2 linked regions of the Dyadobacter pollutisoli genome follow. The protein of the gene in region 1 interacts with the protein of each later gene in a pairwise test. Links are inferred from orthologs where the notes say so. Each region holds a gene or a part of one and is shown on either strand. Other genes may lie near its edges.

Region 1 (9,420 bases):
CGACCGTTGACCAAAAAATAAAAGACGGAACAGCCGGAAGGCTGGCCGGGCTGGTCATCGGGCTCAAAGATGTCCTTTCCTACAAAGGTCACGGCTTACAGGCCGGGAGTAAAATCCTTCAATCCTACGAAGCTCCATACACAGGCACGGCAGTGCAGCGCCTTCTCGACGAGGACGCCATTGTGATAGGAAGGCAAAACTGCGATGAGTTCGCGATGGGTTCTTCCAATGAAAATTCTTCTTTCGGGCCGGTGTTAAACGCGGCCAATAATTCTAAAGTTCCGGGTGGATCGTCAGGCGGATCGGCAGTAGCTGTTCAGGCCGGGCTTTGCCATGCGTCCCTGGGTAGTGATACCGGCGGATCGGTTCGGCAGCCGGCTGCATTTTGCGGCGTAATCGGTGTCAAGCCTTCTTATGGGCGTGTTTCCCGCTATGGTCTTATCGCTTATGCATCGTCATTTGACTGCATCGGGCCGATTACAAAATCTGTTGAAGATGCTGCCCTGATCCTTGAAATTATGTCGGGACAAGATAATTTCGACAGCACGGTTTCAAGTAAAGAAGTGCCTGCCTATTCGTCCAAAATGGAATGGAATGGTAAGGCGAAAATAGGGTATATTCGGGAAACGATTGATAATGAGGCGATTTCTTCGGAGATTCGTCAGCAGACACTGGACGTGCTGAACCGTTTACGTGCTGAGGGGCACGAGGTAACGCCGGTTGAAATGCCTTTGCTGGATTCGTTGCTGCCTACGTATTACATTCTTACAACTGCAGAAGCAAGTTCCAATTTATCACGGTTCGACGGTGTGCGTTACGGTTACCGAAGCCCTGAATCCGTGGATCTGGAAAGCATGTATAAAAAAACCCGTACCGAAGCTTTCGGTGAGGAGGTGAGGAGAAGGATCCTGTTGGGGACTTTCGTATTGAGCGCAAATTATTATGACGCATACTATACCAAGGCGCAACGCGTTAGAAGATTGGTGCGGGAGGAAACGAACCGGTTCTTTGAGCAGTTCGATTTTCTGATTTCCCCGGTTACACCTACCACAGCCTTTACGATTGGTGAAAAGACAGAAGATCCTTTACAAATGTATCTTGCTGATATTTTCACAGTGCAGGCAAACGTTGTTGGAAATCCTGCAATCGCTATTCCCAATGGAAAAGACGACCATGGAATGCCAGTTGGAATTCAAATAATGGCTCCTTATTTTGGTGAGGAAAAAATGCTGGCCTTCGCCAGCTACCTTACCGAACTGAACAAAAAGGTTGCTGTTGAATACAATACAAATCACTAGTAAGACGCAGAAAGTCAATCTGTTTTTTTATCTTGCCGGTTACAAGTGGTTGTATTTAAACCCGAGGATTTAAAAGTAAATAATCATGCCAGAATGACGAGTTGTTTCGTGGGTTGTTCTGACAGGGTTTTATGAGCAAAAAGTAAAATGTGTTAGAGATTATTCTAATTCATCAGGCAGATTTTCAGAACGTTGAAAATTCTAAAAAGGGATATTTTATCTGTATTAATTTCATCAACAGGTACTAGCCATTGAAAACCGGGAATTGATTAACCTTCAAAAAACATTTATTGATGAGGATTTCGAAAAAAGTATTGTGGCTCGGAGCCATGTGTGTTGGATTCTGGAACTCGCCGGCTGAGGCCGTCATTCCACAGGAGAAGTTAGCAGCCGAGCCAGATACACTGGAGACTATTGCTCAGGCAGAAGAAAGTTTATTACCCTACTTACCGGAAGTAGAAGAAATTGGGGCGACACCCGCTATTCCTCAGGAACTGCTGAGAGCACGGTTCGCAAAACTGGAAAGATCAATTCCGCTTACCTATCATAAGTCCTCTCATGAATTTGTAGAATATTTTATCTACAAAAAGGCAAAGTTCACCAAAACGATGATGGAGAAAATGCCCTTATATTTTCCCCTTTTCGAAAAGACACTGCAGAAACACGGACTGCCCGTTGAGCTCAAATATCTTTCCATGATTGAATCGGGCCTAAACCCAACGGTGATCTCGCATGCCAGAGCTGGTGGCCTGTGGCAATTTATGCCTGCAACCGGCCGTGAATTTGGTCTTTATCAGGATAAATATATCGACGAACGCTTCGAACCGGTGAAGGCTACTGAAGCTGCCTGTCTGTATCTGAAACAACTTTACAGGATTTTTGGCGACTGGGAACTTGCACTCGCTTCCTATAATACAGGACCAGGCAATGTAAAACGCGCCATGCGTCGCTCACACGGAACTACATTCTGGACCATTTACAATGTACTTCCACGCGAAACGCGTTCGTATGTGCCTCAGTACGTGGCGATGAACTACATGATGAACTACGGAAATGACCACGGTATATTTCCTGAGAACACAGAGTTCCAGATCCCCAATGACACCATTCATATCAACGGCTACATTGATCTTTTTACATTTTGCAAACAAAGCAATATTGATTTCGAAGAGCTTAAACAGCTGAACCCCCAGATCACCAAAACGTCACTTCCTGATATTACAAGAGATTTTGTACTGAAAGTGCCAAGTATGCAGTTTACCTATCTGGTGAGCAACAGAAACTCCATTATGGATTCCTGTACGAGGAGATACCTGCCTACCGGTGTGATGGTTGCCCGTGTGGACAGTACTACTACGGACTCGCTCGGTAATGTTAGTGCTTTCCCGTATGCGCTGGTGAGTACCGGTCAGGAGCAGAGCGATGAGCTGGAAGATCAGGATACTGAGGAAACCATTGAACGTAGCAGGACAAAAAGATCGTCCCATACAGTTCGCAGCGGAGAAAACCTGATATCAATTGCGAAAAGGTACCGCGTTACGGTTTCGGAACTGAAAAGATGGAACCATATCCGCAGAAGCAACATTAGAAAAGGCCAGCGACTGGTTATTTACAAAGAAGTAAAAGTTAAACAGCCAACCGTAAGAATTGCGTCAACGTCGTATCAAGAGCCGGAAAAACCTGTTAAGAGAAACGACAGGCATACCAAAAAGCGCTATCATACGGTTCAGAAGGGGGATACTTTGTGGATTATTTCTCAACGTTACGGGCTTGAAATAGACCAGTTGAAAAAGAGAAACAAAATAAGGGGCAATGCGATCAAGCCGGGACAAAAACTGATCATTTCTACCTAGTGAACAAGAGTCTGAAACACACATACTATTTTTATGATTGCCTACGTTAACGGAACTGTAGTCTACAAAGATCCGGCTTATGCCATTATCGATGTATCCGGAATTGGCTACGAAGTTCGCATATCTTTACAAACCTATACTTCACTTCCGGAGCTGGGGGAACGCTGCAAGTTAGTAACGTTCCTGAATATACGGGAGGATGCCCACATACTGTACGGTTTTTGGGGAAACGATGAAAAAAGGCTTTTCCTGGATCTCATTGGGATATCTGGAATCGGGCCTTCAACAGCATTGGTAATGCTTTCTTCGCTTTCTTCGTCCGAGATCCGGCAAGGAATTATAGATGAAGATCTGCGCCTGATCCAGTCCATTAAAGGGATAGGATCCAAAACTGCTCAACGAGTTATCCTGGAATTAAAAGATAAAATCCGCAAAGAGGATTTAGTGTCAACGGGTACAAAATCGGTTGGTACGTCTTCCGGCAACATTAGAAGTGAAGCGTTGGCTGCTCTTGTTACATTGGGAATACCCAAAGCAACAGCGGAAAAAAGTCTGGACGCCATTATCAAGCGTGAAGGACAGACGATCACTGTTGAAAACCTGATAAAACTTGCGCTTCGATAATCGGAACTGTAATGATATTTGGCAAAAAAATTTACGATAGTAAAATCGTGTTGATGGATTTGAGTGTAGTTACAACCTTCTCTAAATAAGTATATTACTTTGTCATCAACGATTTACTCATTTCTGTTTAAGGCAGTTAGCATTTCAGCAGGAGCGGTACTATTAGCCAATGTTTCTGTTGATAAGAATACTCTGTATACAGCCCAGACTGAGGAATGGGCGCTTCTGGCCGACACGATCATCGAGGATACCACCAGAAAGAACCTTGACAGAACGGGCAGCCAGCTGATCATGCGGTGGAAAGACTACTATTCCAACCGGATCGCGGAACCTCGCCCCAAATCACCATTTTATCTTCGCGACCCGTCTAACATTTCGACTTCCATATTGCTGGACAGCGCCGGGAAAATAGCCGTTTCTGAAAATATCCAGACACCGGCAGGCAATCTTAATTTCCGTGCACCGGAACGAATGGACCTGGAAACTTATGACAAGATCCAGGAAGACCGAGCTTTCAAAAGCCTCTTGCGTGAGTACGCGGGAAGGCAGGATGGCAAGAGTGCGATGGGCGCACGCGGGCTTTTACCGAAGCTGGATCTGCCTCCTGGAATTTCGAAATTGCTGGGTGACGATTTTGTCAACTTCAAGCCTACCGGTTTCGTTTCGCTGGATTTGGGGCTGATGCACCAATTTCTGGACAATCCGTCTATCCCTATCCGCCAGCGGCGCAATACCCAATTCATATTCAATGAGCAGATCGCCATCAACTTTGATGCGCGACTGGGCGATCAGCTGGGTTTTCAGACGAATTTCGATACGAAGGCCAACTTCAACTTTGAGAATGCGATCAAGCTGAATTATAAGAACCCGGAAGAGAGCTTTATTCGCAAAATAGAAGCTGGAAATATCAACTGGGCGATCAACAGCCAGCTTATCCCGGGAGTTCAGAATTTGTTTGGTTTAAAAACTGATCTTCAGTTCGGAAGATTGAAGGCGACATTGGTAGCTTCACAACAAAAATCGAGTAAGGAACGGATCGTGTTACGCGGTGGTGCCCAGAACCGTGACTTTGAACTTCGCGCGGATACCTACGACGAAAACCGTAACTTTTTTCTATCTCAATATTTCAGGAACATCTACGAGAGCGCGTTGCAAAACACACCGACTATTACTTCGGGTGTGACTGTAACGAGGATTGAAGTATATGTTACCAACCGCACCACAACTACGGAATCTTTAAGGAATGTAGTCGGTTTCGCGGATTTGGGTGAACCTGCGCCTTACAAATCGGCAAACCCGAGCTTGCAGCCGATCCGGTCCACTTCTCCGGCTGACAATGCGGCTAATGGTTTATACAAAACACTGTCGGATAACAACGCTTTCAGGCAGGTTGATAACACCAACAGCGCTATTACCGCCCTGGGACTCGAAAAGACGCTGGATTATGAGTTATTGCGCGGAGCGAAACGACTTATAGTGGATCGTGACTACACGTTTCATCCGCAGCTGGGCTACATTTCTTTGACCAATGCATTGAGAAACGACGAGGTACTAGCCGTTTCTTACGAATATACATTGAACGGAAGAGCATTTAAGGTAGGGGAGCTTACCGAAGATTACCAGGCCCGAAAGGACAATGAAGTAATCGCATTGAAATTGCTGAAATCATCGACGATCCGGAACAATACGAAGCTTCCGATGTGGGACCTGATGATGAAAAATATTTACTCCCTGGGAACCAGCCAAATTGAAAAACAGGGTTTTCAGTTAAGAATTATTTATAAGGATGACCAAACTGGGATAGATAACCCCAATTTACAGGAAAGTAGCATCGCCAATGTGCCGCTCATCCGTCTCGCCGGGCTGGACCGTCTTAATCCGGTGAATGATCTGCAACCCGACGGTAATTTCGACTTTGTTGACGGCATTACGATGGATAGCAAATCCGGCCGGATCATTTTCCCGGTGCTCGAACCATTTGGTACCAACCTATCCAAAAAATTTGGAGCTGGCGAGGACCAGTTCCGTAACAAATATGTGTTCAGTGAGCTGTACCGGACTACGATGATCGATGCGCAGCAGATTACGGAACGCAACAAGTTCTTTATCAAAGGTTCGTACCAGTCGAGCGGTGGAGCGGAGGTGCAGCTGCCATTTGGTGTGCTGGAAACTTCGGTAACCGTCACTTCCGGCGGTGTACCACTTTCGCCAGGCTCTGATTATATTGTCGAAGCACAGATTGGCCGGATAAGGTTGCTGAACAGCAGCGTACTGAACTCAGGGCGAGAGATCGTCATCGAATATGAAAGACCGGATATGTTCCAGAACCAAATCAGGTCATTGTTGGGAACAAGACTTGATTACCTTGTAAACCGCGATTTGAGCCTTGGATTTACGGCTATTAAATACCGTGAGAGACCGGCAGGTTTCCTAACACGTGTATCCATTGGTAATGAGCCGGTGAATAACACGATACTTGGTTTTGATATCAATTTCCGCAAGGATGTCCCTTTCCTGACCAAATGGCTCGATGCGTTGCCTTTCCTGCAAACCAAGGAAATGTCCAGTATTCAGTTCAAAGGCGAATTTGCCAAATTGCTTCCCGGCGTTTCCAAAGATGTGAATAACCGTTCATTGGTGGACGATTTTGAAGCTACGCGTACAATTTATGACCTGTCGCGTCAGCCACAGAAATGGAGACTGGCCGCTGTTCCTCCGAAATTCCGCGAGGGGTTGGATGGGAAGACGCTTAATTACGGTTACAAGCGTGCGCGTATTTCGGCCTATACAGTTGACAATATTTTTGCGGGAGCACAAGGCCTTGGAGGAGGGTACCAGCCGCCGAGCAACCTTGATGAAGCGGACAGGGCCAATTTTTACGAAAGATTATACCTGCCAACTGACATTTTCCCAAATCGTCCCATTGCAGGATTGGTTACCTATCCGCAAAATGTGCTGGATATCGCCTACTTCCCCAGCGAAAAGGGAATGTACAATTACAATGTTGACCTGAGTCCGGATGGTCTGCTGAAAACTCCGCGCCAGAATTTCGGCGCGATCAGCCGAGCGATTACTTCGGATAATGACTTTGACAATGCGAATATCGAAAGTATAGAGTTCTGGATGCTGGACCCTTTTATCAAAGGAGATAACGGAAAAGTCCGTGACGGGTTCAAAGGCGAAAACAATACGACCGGCGGAAAACTAGTATTTAACCTGGGCGATATTTCGGAAGATGTTATTCCTGATGAGCGTTATAACTTTGAAAACGGATTGCCGATCGTTCCCAAGCAAGTTGGGGTTAACGTTGACTCTACCGCCTGGGGGTATGCCACCAAATCGCAATATCTGATCAATGCATTCAGCAATGAGTCGGGGGCGCGTGAAAAGCAGGATGTCGGTTTGGACGGTCTGAGTAATGCGGAGGAAAGAACGTTTTTTAAACAATATATAGATCGGTTGCCAGCAAACCTGACTGCTGACGCGAGGGAAAGAATAATCGCGGACCCTTCTGGTGATGATTTTAAGTTTTTTCTGGGAGCGGAGCTGGATAGTGCTAATCTGAAAGTATTGCAGCGTTACAAAAGCTACATCGGGATGGAAAACAACTCTCCCGAAAGTTTGGGAAGATCTGCGAATGTAACGCCCGCATCCACCAATGTCCCCGACGCTGAGGACATGAATGTGGATAACACGATCAACGACAATGAGTCTTATTACGAATACGAAATTGATCTGAAACCGGACCAGCTTGCAATTGGTAACGGATACATTGTGGATAAAACCATGACAGACGGCCAGAACTGGTACTTGTTCCGTGTGCCTATCAAAGAATTTTCAGGAATAGTGGGCAGTATGAATGGTTTTAAATCCATTCGGTTTATGCGAATGTACCTGACTGATTTTCAGCAGCCTGTCGTATTGCGCTTTGCACAGCTTCAAATGGTTGGTCAGCAATACCGCAAGTATACTTCCAATCTGGATGCGCCGGGATTACAGGAAGTGCCTGAGCCGTATGACGCTAAATTCACGGTTGGAACTGTCAGTATGGAAGAAAACAGTTCTGCCAGCGCCGGGGCTAACAAGTACATTTATCAGATTCCCCCGGGTTGGAAACGTGACCAGGACAATACGCAACGACCTCCATTGTTGCTCAATGAGCAGTCGATGAGCCTTTGCGTGACCGATCTGCGTGATGGCGATTCCCGTGCTGTGTTCAAAAATGTAAACCTTGACCTTTTGTTCCGCAAAAGACTTCGGATGTATGTGCACATGCAGAACGAGCAAAATGAAGACGGAATGGTGGGTGCATTCATGCGGATTGGTACTGACCTTACGCAAAACTATTACGAGATCGATCTTTCGAAATTGCAAGCGACCCGGCCTGATGTTAGTGTGGCGGAAAGTGTATGGCCCGAAGGCAACGAGATTAACATTGCCCTGGCGGACCTGATCAACGCCAAGGCGCAGCGAAACAGGCAACTGGACAAAAACCTGAGCGTACCATACACAGTTACGACGGCCGACGGGCGATATAAACTGACTGTTGTCGGAAACCCGGATTTGAGTTCGGTAAGAGTGATGATGATCGGGATGCGTAACCCGAAATCAGTGGATGAACGTTCCAAAACGTTCTGTATCTGGGTGGATGAAATGCATGTGGAAGGCTTTGACGAAACGGGCGGAATCGCTGCTATCGCTCAATTGAATGCGAAATTGGCGGATTTTGCAACATTAACTGCTTCCGGCAGGTTGGAAACATTCGGTTTCGGAAGTGTTCAGCAGCGGATCGGAGAGCGTTCGCGTAACTTCACGACTGAGTATGGTGTTTCTTCCAACATTGCTCTGGACAAGCTGCTTCCTGCCAGCTGGGGTTTTAGCATACCATTGTTTGTGAGCTACGACCGGCGAAACGTCAAGCCACATTTTGACCCGCTGGACCCTGATACGCCTTTGAATACCTCATTGGACAATCTCCTTTCGGACGAGGAGCGGGACGGTTACCGGCGAATGGTGGAGGAAAATGCTGTCAAACGAGGGATCAATTTCTCCAATGTCCGAAAGATCAAGACGAAACCCGGGGCGAAAAACCACTTTTTTGACTTCGAGAATTTCTCCTTTACCTATGCTTTTAGTGATGATAAGCGGCGGAACATTCTCACGCAGGAGTACAACCAGCGGATGTACCGCGGGGGAATTACGTATGCGTACAGTAGCCAGCCCAAACCGATGGAGCCATTTAAAAACTGGAAAGCGACCAGTCGCTGGGCGGAGCTGATCAAAGACATTAACCTGACACTGCTTCCCAATATGGTGCAGGTGAGTACCGATGTGGATCGTCGCTTCCTGAAAACGCAGCTGCGCAATGCTGACCTGACTACCGATGGAATTCAGCCATTGTATGAAAAGTATTTCTGGTTTAACCGCTACTATGACTTTGGCTGGAACCTGACGCGGAACATGACGCTGACCTACAAAGGCGTTGCCAACTCGATCATTGACGAGCCGATGGGCGATATCAATAGCGCAGAGAAAAAGGATTCATTATGGAACAATTTCAAAAAACTGGGAAGGATCAAGAATTTTGACCAAAGAATAGATCTCACATATAGGCTTCCTTTGGACAAAATACCGCTGACAGACTG
Region 2 (17,260 bases), 3.4 Mb from region 1 along the record:
TGTTAATATCCAGCTTACTAACCAGATCATTGCGGTGAAACATATTCTGCCGCGCGATGAAGGTGGTGATCACCGCTACCCCAAACGATCCGCCCAACTGGCGCATCATCCCGGTGAATGCAGCTCCCTCGCCGATTTCACGGCCTTTCAATGTCGATAAGGCGAGTGTGGTGATGGGTACAAACAATAATCCAAGACCAATTCCCCTCACGATCAACATATTAAAAAACGCGTCGCTGCCAGTATCCGGTGACAGGATCAGGTATCCCCAATAACTGTATCCGAAAAAGAATATCATTCCCAGCGCGACGAGGTACTGTTGTTTCACGCCCCGTTGCAGCAGCTGACCCACGACCGGCATCATCATCGCCGTCACAATCGCCGCAGGTACCATCAGCATCCCCGATTGCGTAGCCGTCCAGCCTAATGTGGCCTGGGTATACAATGGAATGATGAATGTGGAACCGTATAATCCGAAACCTAATATGAATGAGAGGATGGTACCAACCCGAAGGTTTCCATTGGACAGTACCCTGAGATTCACGATCGGATTTTTGTAAGTAAGCTCCCGCCAGATAAAGAAGAAGAAGCCAAATACTGCCGTAACTGTCAGCAAAACAATGATCTCGTCATTGAACCAATCTTCTTCCTGTCCTTTTTCCAACACATATTGAAGCGAGCCCACAGCCACTGCCAGCAGGACAATTCCCCACCAGTCGATTTCACTGGCTGTCTTTTTCACTGAGAATCTCGGGCTTCTTACAAATTGCAGCGTAAGCATGGCCGCAATGATACCCAAAGGAATATTGATGTAAAAAATGTAAGGCCAGCTGTAATTATCGACAATGTAACCTCCCAGCGGCGGACCCAATGTAGGTCCCACAATTACTCCCAAACCATAAATAGCCTGGGCAATTCCTCTCTTTTCGGGTGGGTAACTCTCTGTGATCAGTGTTTGAGCAGTCACCAGCAAGGCACCTCCGCCAAGTCCCTGGATCAACCGGAAAAATACCAGTTCCCAGATGTTATCTGCATTACCGCAGAGAAATGATGCCACGGTAAAAATGATAATGGAGGCAGCAAAATAATTCCGGCGGCCAAACTGTTGCGAAAGCCAGCTAGTCATAGGCACAATGATCACGTTACCAATGGCATAGGCCGTGATCACCCAGCTAACTTCTGACAACGTACCGCCCAAATTCCCGCGCATGTCGTTGAGCGCTACATTGACGATCGTGGTATCCACGATTTCAAGCAATGCGCACAATACGGCTGTGATCGTGATAATGACCCTGCGCGAGCCGTATTCGACGAGTGATTCCTGTAATTCCATTTAATATTGGTTTAGAATCAAGTTCCGATCCTTAGTTCAATTCTACATCTACGAACACGTTCATTCCGGGACGTAATTCTGAAATTCTTTCATCCTGCGCTTGTGTAAACTCAATTCTTACCGGCAGGCGTTGCACTACTTTTACAAAGTTACCACTCGCATTATCAGGAGGCAGCAGGGCAAAACGTGCTCCGGTAGCAGGTGAAAATGACGCTACTTTTGCTTCAAACTCATGATCCGGGTAAGCATCTACGTGTATGCGAACTTTCTGGCCCAGCTTCATTTTGGTCAATTGTGTTTCCTTGAAATTGGCTACAACCCAGGGCTCTGTCGTTGAAATAATGCTGAAAAGCTGTTGTCCTGCCTGTAAAAACTGTCCCAGTTGTGCATTCACTTTGGAAACGCGGCCATCAGTCGGAGCTGTGATCACAGTGTATGACAAGTTCAGTTCTGCATTATCGATCTCAGCCTGACGTGCTTTAATGTTAGCATTTACTACGCTCGTTTGTACAGAAGTAGCGCGTGTTTGCTTGCCAGCAGCCTTCGCCTGACGTTCCGCTGCATTTTTCTGTGCTACCAGCACCGCCAGCTGACGTTCCGCTTTTTGTTTGGCAGCCGAAGCCTGCTCAAATTCCTGTTGTGTGATCGAATGGTCCTTGATCAGATTTTCATATCTCGCGAAATCCTGGTTCGCTCTCCACACATTCACTTTCGCTTCTTCGATCTGAGCTTCTACAATGGATACATTTGCTTCATAAGTAATTCCGCTCGCCGCAGATGCATTGGTAGTCGCATTGGCAACCACAAGGCTTCCTTCCGAACCAGCATAAGCAGCTTTCGCTTGTTCCAATTTGATGATCTGATCGCGGTTATCGAGTACGATCAGCGTGTCTCCTTTTTTCACGAACTGATTGTCTTTTACTTTAATGGCTGTCACATAGCCTGATATTCTTGGGATTACAGGACTGATATTGGCATCTATCTGTGCGTCATCTGTTTCTTCGTGGTGCAGGCCGTGGTTATACTTTGTAAAACCCCAGCTTCCTCCTACGGCGATCAATACACCAAGAATAATAATGAAGCGGTAATTTTTCTTTTTAGGTGCAGTTTCCTCGGTTGCTGATGTGTTTTGGTTGGTTTCCATATATATAATGACTGAATGATTGAATTAGTGAATGACCGGTCGCCGGTGCGATGAATGTTTGCCGGTGCGATGGTTAGTTGATTACTCCGGCTGTTTGTTCTAGTTTTTTGTAGGCTACTATAGCGTCTGCTTTGGCGGTTTCGTAGTTGATTCTGGACTGAACCTGGGCAACGTCTGCGTCTAGTAGTTCGGTGGTGGTTACCAGGCTGTTATCGTACTTGTTTTTGGTAATCCGGTAATTTTCGTTCGCCTGCTCCACTGCTTTGGCATACACATCAATTTTCCTTTTGCTCAACACATAATTGTAATAAGCAGTATTGACTTCCAGGTGAATACGGTCCAGCAGCACTTCCTCGTTGGTTTTGAGCTGATAAACTTTCGTCCGGGCCTGCGCCATTTTCGCGCCCGACTTCCACAATGCGCCGATATCATATTTAAAACCTATACCAGCGTTCACTGCATTCGGAATCATGGCCACTCCCGGAATATTCAATGCGACATATCCGGCTGTCAGCGCGACGCTTGGATAAAAATCAGCCTTTACTACTTTAATATCCGTGTCAGCAGCTTTCTGGCGGATACCATTGGCAGCGATGTCTTTTCTGTGTGTCAAAGCCGTTTGCTCCCATTCTCCTGCATTGCCCTCTTCTTTCAATGTGATAAAACTGGCAGAATCTGCTAGTAGCGCAGTGTTTTCCGGCATTCCCAGGATCAGGTTCATATTGATCGTCGTCACTTTCAGATCATTCTCGGCCGTCAAAAGCGCCAGTTCAACATTCGATTCCTGTAGTTTTGCTTTCATCAGGTCATTTCTTGCCAGCATTCCGTTTTTTTCACGGTTTGTAAATTCTTCCACACGCTGACGTTCCCGCAGCAGGTTTTCTGAAACAAGGTCAACCGATTTTTTTGCTTTATAAAGATTGCTATAAGCCGCTACGGTGTTCTGAATGATCGCATCCCTGTCGTTTTCGACGTCCAGTTTGGCAGCCTGTTCCAGGTAATGTGCCGATTCCAGGCCGTACTTAAATCTGAAACCTGAGAAAAGGGGCAATGACGCACTTGCCATGCCATACATCGCCTGATGTACCGCCGGCGTACCGCCCGAGCTTCCGGTGCTATCGTTTCCGCTTTGTTTGATTTTAAGGTCAATGTTTGGCGTATTAACCCTTAAATAAGAGCCCGATACACTCAAAGTAGGCAGCTGGTTCTCTTTGATTTGGCGGATATTTAAACCGGCCATATCAACATTCGTCTGGCTTAATTTGAGTTGTTTGCTGTTTTTCAAACTCATTTCAATGGCTTCTTCCAACTTGATTGTGCGTGTGGTTTGGGCATATGAATGAGCCGTGGCCACAATCCAGACGATCGCGGTAGCCACAGAAACCATTCTTTTAGTTTTCGATGTGGTGTTCATTTGTAACTGTCGATTTAAATAAACTTTTAAGGTGTTGGCTCAATCTTTTCCGGAGATACTTCTGGAATTCCTCCTCTTCCATATTTTCCAGATCATTGATTTTTCTGTAAAATTCCTGTGTCGCTATCGCATAATTAATCGTGCCATATAAGGTCGTGGACATCAGGCTCATATCGATGTTTTTGCGAAACACCCCAGCTTCTTGCCCTTCGCGGACAAGTTGCTGCATCAGTTCCAGGTTTCGCAACTTCAAATTCCTGATATGATCCGATATAACCGGCGTTCTTTCGCTCGAAAGTTGCTCCCGCAGCATAATGTTATGGAAGCACTGGTTTCCCATCAATCTGTCAATCGCATTATCAATCAGCATGTTGATCTTCTGGATCGGATTCAGATCCTCGCTCTGGACAAGCGTTTCCAATCTCGAACGCGACTCCGACATCCGGATCTCGAACAATGCTTCAATCAGCTTTTCCTTTGAACCGAAATAATAGGATATCATCGAGACATTCACGTCTGCCTCCTGTGCAATGTCCCTTACCGAAGTCCCTGCAAAACCCTTTTGGGAAAATAACCGCTCCGCGACCTCTATAATCTGCAATTGTTTTGCGCTGTATTCCATTTAACTATCTCATTAACAAGGCTATGGTTACTTCGAATGTCAATGACCGCACAAAGATAAAAGGCCAAAAAATAAAAATCAAACGATCGTTTGATTTTTTCAAACAAACGTTTGATTAGTCGAAACATTTATTCGATTAGTACCATTAAATTTTTTTAATGTTATGATTAAAACGGCTGCAACGTTTCCCCGATTAATATTGTCCTGAGAGTACAGGGAATAGTACCACATCAACGCTCCTCTATCTTGAACCAATTATGAAAATATATACCGCTTACAAGCTGTTGCTCGCTCTCTTTCTCCTGCTTCTGCTGGGGCCTGCCTTTGGCCAGAAAACCCCTCCCAGCTGTGGCACCAATGATTCACTGGCTGCATCTTACCTGGCCAAATATTCAAAGACAAAAGACCTGACGAAGGCAAGACTCGGCGCGGAAGAAAAGCTGGAATACAGAATTGCGCTGGACATTAACTACAAAACCTACTTATTGTACGGCGGGGACAAAGACAAGATCACCAAAGAAGCATACCGGTTCATTCAGGAAGCGTCCGACGTTTTTGAAAGGGATGTAAACATCAAACTCACCGTCAGTTTTATTTATATCTGGGATAAACCCGAGCCTTACGCGCTGGAACAGGACGGTGATTATTTCAGCAATGTCCTCAACTACTGGACCTCCAACCGGCACGAGGAAAGAGACGCTGTGGTAAGTTTATCGTGCAGGGATGGTTGGTTTTATGGTGGCTACCGGATGTGCTCTTCCAATTTCCCGCGCCCGGAAGGCAATGCAGTATCAGTCGATTTGCTTTGTCACGAGCTTGGCCATACCCTCGGCTCCCCGCATACGCACAGCTGCTACTGGCCGGGCGGCCCTATTGACCGCTGCACCAATCTCGAATCCACCAATGCTGAATGTGAAGATGGATATCCCGAAGGTGTCAACGGTTCGATCATGTCCTATTGCCGCTCGGTACTGAGCTTTCATCCGCTTTGTCAGAACCTGATGCGCGACTATGCCGAAGGTAAGTTACAGCCCAGTTTCAAGCTCAGCGCTTTCAATGAAAAACCAACCCGTTCCGGATTGCTCACATTGAATAATCTCGATCCGGGAGCTGTCAACAATACTCCTTCATTTGAATGGTACGCATCGCTGCGCGTCGAAAATTACAGGTTTCAGATCGCAAAGGACGAAGCATTTACCCAGATCGTAGAAGATACATTGATCAAACAATCTTATTTCCAATCATTTGGCCAAAGCGAGGGCTCCTATTTTGCACGCTACCGGACCGAAAACCAGTTCAGTGCGGAAGGATGGTCTCCATCGGTTGGCTTCACCATCTCACCTTTTTCAAACAACAGTGAACCGCCATTATTATTGAAAATTGCGGTTGACAACTACGGAAAAGTGAGTGGTATGTTTCACAAATACACCGATATCAGCTCCTATGAAGTGGAGGTTACGGATTATTATGAAAACAAAGTTTACAGCTGGCAGCTCGACGCCACCCCTCACGCATTTCAGACATTTTCGCTCCCTGTGACTTTTGAAAAATACAAACTCTATAATGCGCGTTTCAGGGTCAATAGCGGCAATACTTGGAGTAAATGGTCCGCTGTTTCCTACCTACCGCAAGCATGGAGCGCCGACTTATGGAGCTTGAACCGGGTCGAAAAAACATCAAGCAAACCGCTGCTGGCATCGCTTTTATTCCAAACTACGCTCCATGACAAAGGTATTACAGGTAAAATGGAGATTGCAACTGATCCTGATTTCAAAAATATCGCTTACACCGGCACCACTGTTTCCAATGACCTGAACCAGTGGTACTCCAACAAAATGCTCTTCCAGCCGACATTGGCTGAAAATACTTCCTATTATATGCGGTCAATGGTGCAATGGGCACCGAAATTGTACTCAGGCTGGTCCACGGGCCAGTTTACGACAGGCTACCTCGACGAGCGTTTTGAGTATCTTGGTGTGGTTTCACAAAATCTGCAGGCGACCCATTATGCCAACAGCAACTTTGTCAAAAACAGATTTTACAACATTGGTTCTGAGCTATTTGTATATGATATTTTCAGCGGCTACTACTCATCCAGTGACCTGAAAACCTGGCAGCCACACCTGTCTTCTACATCAAATGGTAAAAGCCCTAACATCATGAATTTCTTCGGCGTCTCCAAAAAAGGGGATGTTTATATGATCGATCAGGTCAATAAGCTGGTTCGGAAATCGGGCAACAGTTTTGAAAGCTTCACGTCGCCTGAGGCATTTTATATGGATGAATACAGCGCGATCATGCCTACCGAAAACAATGGTATATTTTTCAAAACATCCAATAAAGGTGTGGGTCATTTTCAGGACGGGAAGTGGGAATTTTTTGATGAAAGAATGCTGCAAAGCAACAAATCCGTCAGCATTGCTATGGATCAGGATGAGCAGATCTGGACGGTGATGGAAGGAGGCGGCGTATGGACCAGCAAAAATAACGTGTGGTCGACCCAGCCATTTTTTGCAAACTGGCGAGGGCTGGCCGGGTTGGCTTTTGATAACGAAAAGACCTGCTACGCTTTCGGAGAATGGGGCGTCGCAAAATTGAACCGCGATTTGCAGCGGTGGGAAATCATGAATGCTTTTTCAGCGTATCCGATCCGAAAATTGGTATTTGGGAAACAAAATGAAATGTACCTGGCTTCCTACACGATATATGACCAGGACATTCAAAACCATGCATTGATCACTTACATTGATCAGAAATTGAATGTTTACCAGGACGGGCTTAACTTTTTCAAAGAGCCGTTTGACCTCACCATTTTCAATGATAAACTCCTGATACTGACCAGCGGCGGCGAAATTCACACATTCGAAGAAAACAAAATCCAGCGATTTGAACCGAAAACGGACTATTGCGCAGGTAATGTGGCCGACGTGACGATCACTTCCAATTCCACTTTTGCCAAAGACAATGAGACCACATTTGCATTAAAAAATACTGAAAGCAGCGCAATTACGATGGTACCAGCCCTTTCGAAAAACGGCAATGTGTTCCAGGTCAAACTTCCAGAGTCTATCTTGAAAGGCAATTACACGCTCCAAACTGTAACGAGCAATCCGGCGGTCGCAAGCAACATCAGCAAAGCATTTACCGTTCATAGCGCCACGCCTGCCGAAATATCGATGGTGGCAACCGATAAATTCAAGGTCATGTTAAACACCAGCGAAGGTGCCGGACTGACGTATCAGTGGCAGCGGAACGGCATGGATATCGCCAATGCAACCACTTCCTCCATCATTGCTGACCAGTCGGGGGATTACACCGTGAGCATTACCAATCGGGGTGGCTGCCAGACAAAGTCCAGTGTAGTTCCGGTATCATTGAACCGTCCTACTGAAATTACATTGCTTCAAAACACACCCAACCCGGTAACAGCTGCGGGTGAAATCGCCTTTTACCTACCGCAGCCCGAGGAAACCATTCTTAACCTGTATAATGTACGGGGACAAAAAATCGCGGAACTGAAAAAAGGGCTTTTAGCAGAAGGCTGGCACTTTGCCAAAGTCGATGGAAACCAGCTGAACTCAGGAATTTACATTTATCAGTTAAAAGCAGGAAGTACTGTCAAATCGCTTAAAATGGCCAAATAGGGTCATTTCACACGGCTGGGATTTTCGCTTACAAACGCGCCCCAACCTCCTTTTTTCGACTTTTTGGAAGAGCCTGTTGCTATTGTTGCCGGGGAATTGGCATGGTACTGATGACATATGGCTATCGCGATACCGTCGGTTGCGTCCATGAATTCCTTGCTTAGCTCCATTTTAAGGATCTTTTCAAGCATGTAGGCAACCTGCTCTTTGGACGCGCTCCCGCTGCCGGTCACGGATTGCTTTACTTTCTTTGGGGAATATTCAACGATCGGTATATTTCTGGCCAGTGCAGCTGCCATCGCCACGCCCTGCGCCCGTCCCAATTTGAGCATCGATTGAGGATTTTTGCCATAAAAAGGATCCTCGATAGCCATTTCGTCCGGCAGATAATCCTCGATCAGCTGGGTAATGCGTTCAAAGATTTTCTTTAACTTCAACTCGTGGGTAGTATATTTGCTCAAATGAATCACACCATATTGAACCAAAGAAATTTGCTGGCCTTTGACCGAAATTACGCCGTAGCCCATGATTTGGGTACCAGGATCTACTCCAATAATCACCTTTTCGGTAGCTTCGGTTTGCTGCATTTTAATCATGGTGCAAGATAAGGAACTCTCCCCTCCAAAAGAAAAAAGAAACCGGCGAAACCTGCTCTGGCTGGGCAAGCTGGCGGTTACGGTATTGATCCTCAGCTACATTTACCGGACATTTACAAACGAACAAAAAGGCATTTCTGACGTCGGTAATGTATTTGGTAGCATACTCACGGCAGACCACTTCCCTATCATTGCATTCATGCTTTTCCTCGTCCCTGCAAACTGGGCGCTAGAAAGCCTGAAATGGCAGAAACTAGCTCAAAAAGTAGCAGTACTTAGCTTTTGGGATGCTTTTCGCGGAACATTAACCGGCCTCGCGGTAGGCGTCGCGGCACCTGCGCAGCTTGGCGATACGATTGGCCGGGTGGCAGCATTGAAGTCGGACAGGCGGCTGGAAGCGATCGGAGCCGCGATCGTCTCCAACGGCATTCAGTTCTACATTTCCGTGGCTGCCGGCGCGGTAGGATGGTTTCATTTGCAGGAAAAACTCGCCCTGTCACCCGCTGCGAAGCAAATGCTAAGCATTCTGCTCATCACGATATTGCTGCTCGGCGTACTGGCAGTTGCATTCAGGAGGCAGCTCACCGACTGGCACCCAAAAAATTCGACAATACAAAAAATCCACTCCTACCTGCGCATCATAGGTGCATACACGGGCGAAGAACTCAGCCTGTCGGCTTTCTATGGCAGCTTACGATACCTTGTATTTTTGACGCAGTTTGTCCTCGCACTCTCCCTCTTTGAATTTCCTATACCTGCATTGGAATTAGCTTCCTGCGTTTCGCTGATATTTCTTGCCAAAACATTGATCCCGGCCGTAAATGTGCTCGGCGACCTGGGTTTAAGGGAATTTACGGCACTGCTGGTGTTTGCTTCCTACGGTCTTCCCGCAGAGAAAGTCATTGCAGCTACCTTTATGGTCTGGATCGTGAATGTGCTAGGCCCCATCCTGATCGGCATATTTCTGATCTGGAAATATAAATTGAAACGGAACCGATGATCGAACAATACCTTCTTTCCTGGCTGCTTCCTGTCATTGTAGTTTTTATAGTGAGCTATGCCATATTCACGCTGTGGCTTACTTATTTTTGGAATAAAATAAAAAGTTTCCGCGACTCAGCGGTTAACTCTCCTGATTTTATCAGCGTGATTATTCCGGTTCGGAATGAAGAGGAAAATATCGGTGCACTCTTGCAAGATCTGGCCCATCAATCCTTTTCATTTTCGCAATTCGAGGTACTGGTCATGGATGACAGCTCTACGGATAATACGGCCAAGGTCGTCAACGATATCAGTCAACATGCAGCTTGCAACATTCGGCTGATATCATTGCCTGACATCGCTACGAGCTCGCCAAAGAAAAGGGCGATCGAAACGGCGATAGGCAGCGCAAAAGGAAATCTGATCGTCACTACCGACGGTGACTGCCGTGTACAACCGGGCTGGCTCCAAGCCATCGCTACCTGCCACAAAGTGACAGGTGCCAGGCTGATCAGCGCGCCGGTTACCTTTTCCGAAGAAACTTCCCTGACGGATCATTTGCAAACTGTCGAATTCGCAAGCCTGATCGGCAGCGGGGCGAGCGCCATTTCGGCTGGATATCCGTCATTATGTAACGGCGCCAACCTGACTTACGAGAAGGCAGCATTTCTGGCAGTCGACGGATTTGACGGCGTACGGCACATTGCATCCGGCGATGACGAATTTTTAATGCATAAAATTGCCGCAAAGTATCCCGGCAGCATTCATTTTCTCAAAAATCCACAGGCGGTCGTAAGCACTTCACCTCACAAAAATTGGGCGGGGTTTTTTCGGCAACGAAAAAGATGGGCTAGCAAATGGAAGCACTATCAAAGCCGCACACCACTTATTTTAGCGCTCTATATCTTTATGAGCAATTTTTCATTCCTGCTCACCGGTCCGCTGCTTCTCTCTGGCCACATCACTTTGAACGCCTTTCTAATTTTGGCCGCGCTGAAATGCTTGCCTGAATGGTTATTTCTGGGCACGGTGTTACAGTTTCTTCAAAAACCCAAGTCGGTCTGGTATATCCCCGTTACCCAGGTTTTCTATCCGTTTTATGTCTGCTTTTTTGGGTTGGTCGCGCAGCAAAGCGAATACATGTGGAAAGGCCGGAAACTGGTTTGAAAATAAAAAACTGCCAACCAAAATGGCCGACAGTTTTAAGCTTCACATAACGCTATATAAGATCAGACTCTCACTTTTTCAGGATTTTGGAGGAATATTTTCCTTCCGCATTCACCACGTTCACGATATATAAACCCTGAGCAAAAGCCTGGACATTCACTTTTAATTCTGTTTGGTTCTGGCCGGGCAGCATTTCATACACCCGTTTTCCGCCCAAAGTCAGTATTTCAAACTTTTTCAGAGGAGAGAAACTTTTCACATTCACCACATCCTGTGTTGGATTTGGATAAAAATCCACCGCAAGTCTCGCGTCGCACTGCCCTGCCTCTACGCTGCGGATCGCACTGTATTCGAACGATTCGTCGGTGTCAACCTGCTGTAAACGATAGTAGTAATATCTTGAAGGAGTAGTTTCCGATGAATAGGGGGAATCTTTAAAGCTGTATTCGCTTTTGCTTGCACTGTAATCGATGCGACTCACAGCTACAAAAGTTTTTGCATCAGTAGAGCGCTGAACCACAAAATGTGAGAAATCCTTCGATTCGGTCACCACCCATTTCAATTTCACATCGCAGTTATCATTGCTGGCAGTGAAACTCGCCAATGTTACCGGCAATGTCGATCCCGGAGGAGGGCTGGTGTAGCAAGTCCCCTCAGATTCAGGATAGGTAATGCTGATTACTGTCCAGGGATCCACTGTAACGCGGATCGTTGCACCCAAAATGCGCAGGGACCCGTTACGATCATCGGTCTCCTCCCATTTGCTACCGTTTTTAACCCATCCAGGCCAGGCCATACCATTTCCATCGCCGTCCACTGCTGCACCGGGGAAGAGTATGCTACCCGACAAATCCCTGTCATTGTCTTCCTGGATCACTTTTCCTTCGGAATTGATCCATTCGATTTTAGCTTTCTTGCCAGTAGCATCAAAGTTTGCAGGCGTAATCACATAGTCAAGGTACGGCGCATTTTTAAAACATTTTGAGTTGGCGACTACTGAAATCTTTTTTTCCGCAGGTTCAGGAATTGAAGGCAGAAATGGCCAGAAGTGAATTTCGTCACCATTATGAATGTAACTTTTCGCGATGATCTGGCCGTTGATGTTACCATTGTTCTCTTTAATCAGATTAGCACAAGGCGCAAAAATCGTCCCGTGAATGGGTGTTCCACCACCCAATGTAAGCGTATTGGTTGCGTCCGGAAAGTTGTATATCACGTAGCTACCCTGTGGATCAGAAAGACCGCCCACACTTGGGAAATTGATCTTCGTGCTTCCGCCGTTCATGGCACTAAAAGTAGGAAAATCAACGATGTTGATAATCAGTGCGAAAGGACCTGTGTAGGTTTTGGTCCCTAACGATGGTCCGGAAGGAATGCCTTCAATGTTAGTATTGCCAATTTTGTTCCAAACCGCTGCCGAAACGGTCAATACATTGACTGCATTTGGATTAACCCTGATTTTAGGATTGTTCCCGATCGCATTCGGATCCAGATAAGGTCCTATTAAAGCTCCCGGAATCTCGTTGCCGTTCTGGTCGAGAATCGGCAGGTTGTCCGCCATTTCTTTCAACTGGTTGGATCTTTTGATCATCTTAATGAACGCGCCGTCGATATCAATTTTACTTGCATCGTCTGTGCCAAACACATTCTCACAAACCGGATTGTAGCTATCGCTTACATCAGGGCTTCCCCAGGCATCGGGATGTGAGTTAATGTGAATGTTGGGAGTTTGATCGTAGCCTGCACCATTGTCCGCCGTAATGCGAATATTAGTAGATGCGTTGTTATTGTCTTTATACCAGGTTTTGAGGTTTGTAGTGACCGATCCGTCAGAAGCACACTGGCCGATTTTTACGTAGTTGGTTCCGTTCACCTGCAAACTTCCGCTGTTGAGTTTCACCCCGCCGCGAACCGCAAGGCCAATCGAAGCACCTTTTACGAAGAACACACCATGATCTTTATTAAAACTGATCTGGTGCTGATTTGAAATCAAGTTTCCCCCTATTGCAATGGGGCCTTCTGTTTCATTCGAATTAAGTGTAACATCTCCTTTGACGAAAATATTAAAGCCTAGAGAGGCAGAAGTCGGGCTCTGTGCCATTGCCTGTCCGAAAGTTAGGGCAACAGCAGTAAAAAGTGAAAGTGATAGAAGTTTCGTAAATTTCATATGTCGAGTGATTATTAACTCGACGAAGGTAGAATACACCCAAAACTTGTCATTTTTTTTGTGACCAATCTGCGGAAGTTTGGGGTTACCAGGCAAATTCCGGGGGTCAAAAAAATACCGAAATTGTACTTTACGAATATAGCACTCCTCGTATTAAAAACTAACTAGCGCTTCCTAGAAATTTAGTTACCGTGACAAACAGACACTATTTCTACACAAATTGCTCAAAAAAGTGTCATCCCGCACAAAATATCTCTACTATTTTACAAAAAGGTCTTCCATTTTGCTTTAATAGCGTTTCGATGATAATGAAAATACTGAAATAAAATCCTCGGCAAATTGTAAAATTTCAAGTATCTACATTTCATAGCATACAATTATTTGGAGCCTGACTTCTTCTTGATCTCCTTAATTTCATTCTGCATCTCTTGCAACATTCGCATCAATTGCTGCATATCCGTCTGCGGCTCAGGAAGTTCCTTGCTGTGGAAACTGTAGTATTCCCAAACCTCTATCACTTCCGATACTGGCACCGTATAAGCGAAATATTGCTTGTTGAATGATTGCAAAAGCATAGTCCCATCCTTGTTAATGGTCACCTGCTTGAAAACAAAATCCTGATCGCCTCTTAAAATGACAATGCAAGGTGTTTCCGGCTTTATAGACGTCCAGTCCTGTACATATCGCGTGATAATATCGCTACCCTCGGGAACCGGAAGCATGGAGTCCCCGACAGTAGGAAACATCCGAAAGGTACCATTCTTGGGAACAGTAGGCAGGTTAAACCGTGGCAGCGTCGCTAAAAACTCCGGGTCACTGTACCCTGAGCGGTATCCGGCTTTGGCATGAACCGGTACGTATTCAATGTTTTCTTTTTCTTCCTTATCAACAGTAATGGCCAGAACGCGGATCTGATCACCTTTCATGAACACTTCACTGCCTTCTTCGAGATCACGGATCTTCTGATCGGAAAGCTTACTCAGGTCCATTTTGAGGATACTGTCAATGCTCATCCTGAAAAATTCAGAGAAATTGATCAGATCGTCGATCGTAGGGTTCGCTGTTCTGCCACTTTCGTGGGCATTTAGCTTTACCCTGCTGATTCCCAGCTTCTCCGCCAGCGCCTCTTGGCTTAGCCGCTGACGTAAACGAAGGAACTTAATATTGACCGACCAAAAAATTACCTGAGATCCCATAACCGTTGATATTTTAAAAATCAAACATAAGATATTTTAAATATCAAAAGTAGCAGCAAATTTTAATTTTCCTACAAAAAGTAGATAAAATAATTTTGTTTAATTATTTTTGAAAAACGTTAAACAAAATATGTCAACCTACTCTATCCGCGACCTGGAACGAATCAGCAATATGAAAGCGCATACTATACGGATATGGGAGCAGCGATATGGGCTACTCACACCGGAAAGGACAGACACCAACATCCGGTATTATAATGATGACCATATCAAAAAGTTACTGAATGTGTGCACGTTGCTAAACCAGGGAATGAAAATTTCGAAAATCAGCAAGCTGGACAAAGCGCAGATCGCAGACGAAATTGACAAAATTATTGCTCGATCGTTTCAGGGCGACCTACATATTGAAGCGATCATCAATCAGATGCTGATCGCCATAGCCACATTTAATGTATCGCTCTTCGATGAGCTGTTTACAGGAGCAGCCAAACGATTGGGATTAAAAAAAACCTACGAAAAAATCCTCTACCCGCTCCTGGTGCGCACCGGGCTCATGTGGGTAAAGGATGATCTGTTACCTTCTCAGGAGCATTTTTTATCGAATCTGGTACGTCAAAAATTGTTTGCGGCCATTGATTCGCTACCGCTACCAGCCAGTTCTGATCAAAAATGGGTGCTCTTTTTGAATGAGGAAGAGGATCACGAGATTGGGCTGCTCTTTGCCAGCTACCTCATTCGGCAATACGGTAAGCAGGTGATTTACCTGGGCGCGAGGGTACCTTATCAGGACCTGGCTGTGGTAGTGAAGCAGAGCCAGCCTACACATATCTATTCCTTTTTTGTCCGAAATCAATTTGAGGATCAGATAGATACATTGCTAGACAAGCTTACCTCAGATTTTCAAGATATGTGTATCTGCATTTCTGGCTCTTATGACCAAGCCAAAACCGCCAATGCCGGAAAACGAGTCACGCAGATTGCCAGCATTGAAAACCTGATCGAAATTCTTAACCAAAACCATGCAAAATAACGCTTCCGGCATATTGAGTAAAAGCAGTAATGTAACGGTAATAGGCTCCGGCTTCGCAGGAATGGCCGCATCGGCGATCCTGGCATTACATGGCCAGCAGGTCACCGTACTCGAAAAGAATATGGAGACGGGAGGTAGGGCGAGAACATTTAGCGAAGGCGGTTTTACGTTCGATATGGGTCCAAGCTGGTACTGGATGCCGGACGTTTATGACAGCTTTTATGATCTTTTTGGCAAAACAACGGCTGATTTTTATGAGCTGAAACAACTGGATCCTGGTTTTGCAGTAATCTTTGGCGAGAATGAAGTCATGGACATTCCGGCTGATTTCGATGGAATCTGCACGCTTTTTGAGGCGATTGAAAGTGGCAGCGCACAACGTCTACGGAAATTCATTGCGGAAGGTGAGTTCAAATACCTGGTCGGAATGCAGGATATGGTGTACAAACCCGGGCATTCAGCCACCGAATTTTTCAGTTTTAAACTGTTCAGGGACGCATTGCGCCTGCAACTTTTCACATCTTTCAGTAAGCACGTCAGGCGGTATTTCAAAGATCCGCGGCTACTCGCGTTGATCGAATTTCCCGTGCTTTTTTTGGGCGCCATGCCGAAAGACACCCCTGCTTTATACAGTCTGATGAATTTTTCGGGACTAAAACAGGGCACATTTTATCCTATGGGTGGTTTTGGCAAAGTAGCTACCGCATTCCGCACGATTGCTGAAAATGCGGGGGTGAATTTTGTAACATCCCAAAATGTCGACAAGCTGGAAATTGAAGCCGGGCATATCACCCGCGTGTACTCGGCCGGGAGAGCCACCAGGGTTGATGCCGTAGTAGGCAGCGCTGACTATCAACACATTGAATCATCCCTTCTGGAACCTGCCTACCGGTCATACCCCGATTCATACTGGCAGAGCAGGACGTTCGCACCTTCTTGCCTGATCTTTTATTTGGGTATCAATAAAAAGATAGCAGCTCTTCAACATCATAACCTGTTTTTTGATGAGGATTTTGAACAGCATGCCATTGAAATATATAAAACCAAAAAGTGGCCCGCCAAACCGCTGTTTTACGTCTGCTGCCCATCCAAAACCGACCCGTCAGTTGCACCCGAGGGAAGCGAGAACCTGTTCATTCTCATGCCCATCGCCATTGATTTGGATGATCCCGAAGAAATTCGTGAAAAATATTACAATACACTCATCGACAGACTAGAACGATTTACAAAAGCCAGCATACGGGACCATGTGGTATACAAAAAAAGCTATTCGGTCTCAGATTTTATTGTCGACTACAATGCGTACAAGGGTAATGCTTACGGGCTTGCCAACACGCTGATGCAGACGGCCATTTTTAAACCGAAACTCAAAAGTAAAAAGGTGGGTAATCTCTTTTACGCCGGCCAGCTGACCGTTCCCGGCCCGGGTGTCCCGCCGTCCATTATATCAGGAAGAATTGCAGCCAACGAAGTACTTAAATTCCTAAAAGATAAATCATGAAAGCGCTTTTCGATCATTTATCGGCCACTTGCAGCAAAAAGACGACACAACTTTACAGCACCTCTTTTTCGCTGGGGATCTACTTTCTTAAACCCGCATTTCACGAACCCATTTATGGAATTTACGGATTTGTCAGACTGGCTGATGAAATCGTGGATAGCTTTCACGATTATAATAAGGATTTCCTGATCAACAAACTGCGAAATGACACCATTGATGCGATTGCCGACAGGATCAGCATTAATCCTATACTAAACAGTTTCCAGCATGTGGTGCACGCTTACAACATTGAATGGAGCCTCGTCGATACTTTTCTGAAAAGTATGGAAATGGATCTGAACCAGAAAGAACACACTCCCGATTCTTACAACGAGTACATATTGGGATCAGCCGAAGTGGTGGGTTTAATGTGTTTGAGAGTTTTTACTGAGGGCGACAGTCACCTGTTCGACGAGCTTAAACCTT

What was found.
Region 2: the proteins of ruvA (region 1) and ruvC interact in binary tests that used the Escherichia coli proteins (3 or more experiments, as listed by UniProt). The link is inferred for Dyadobacter pollutisoli from one-to-one orthologs.

The regions. Positions count from the first base shown.
Region 1 is NZ_CP112998.1:6,962,265-6,971,684, forward strand. What follows is about bases 2,074-4,979. They hold ruvA (Holliday junction branch migration protein RuvA), read left to right. Parts: upstream 2,074-3,184; coding sequence 3,185-3,775; downstream 3,776-4,979. Other genes in these bases: ON006_RS28970 (lytic transglycosylase domain-containing protein), read left to right, coding at 2,074-3,151; sov (T9SS outer membrane translocon Sov/SprA), read left to right, coding at 3,875-4,979. Outside these bases: Asp-tRNA(Asn)/Glu-tRNA(Gln) amidotransferase subunit GatA, read left to right, coding at 1-1,298; more of ON006_RS28970, read left to right, coding at 1,592-2,073; more of sov, read left to right, coding at 4,980-9,420. UniProt on the Escherichia coli protein: The RuvA-RuvB-RuvC complex processes Holliday junction (HJ) DNA during genetic recombination and DNA repair.
Region 2 is NZ_CP112998.1:3,519,817-3,537,076, forward strand. Bases 6,953-9,850 are described here. They hold ruvC (crossover junction endodeoxyribonuclease RuvC), read right to left. Parts: upstream 8,745-9,850; coding sequence 8,160-8,744; downstream 6,953-8,159. Other genes in these bases: ON006_RS14350 (zinc-dependent metalloprotease), read left to right, coding at 6,953-8,157; ON006_RS14360 (lysylphosphatidylglycerol synthase domain-containing protein), read left to right, coding at 8,752-9,753; ON006_RS14365 (glycosyltransferase), read left to right, coding at 9,750-9,850. Outside these bases: ON006_RS14330 (DHA2 family efflux MFS transporter permease subunit), read right to left, coding at 1-1,333; ON006_RS14335 (HlyD family secretion protein), read right to left, coding at 1,365-2,477; ON006_RS14340 (TolC family protein), read right to left, coding at 2,551-3,891; ON006_RS14345 (TetR/AcrR family transcriptional regulator), read right to left, coding at 3,869-4,513; more of ON006_RS14350, read left to right, coding at 4,771-6,952; more of ON006_RS14365, read left to right, coding at 9,851-10,901; ON006_RS14370 (choice-of-anchor A family protein), read right to left, coding at 10,972-13,068; ON006_RS14375 (XRE family transcriptional regulator), read right to left, coding at 13,446-14,264; ON006_RS14380 (MerR family transcriptional regulator), read left to right, coding at 14,395-15,294; crtID (bifunctional phytoene desaturase/3,4-desaturase), read left to right, coding at 15,284-16,795; ON006_RS14390 (phytoene/squalene synthase family protein), read left to right, coding at 16,792-17,260.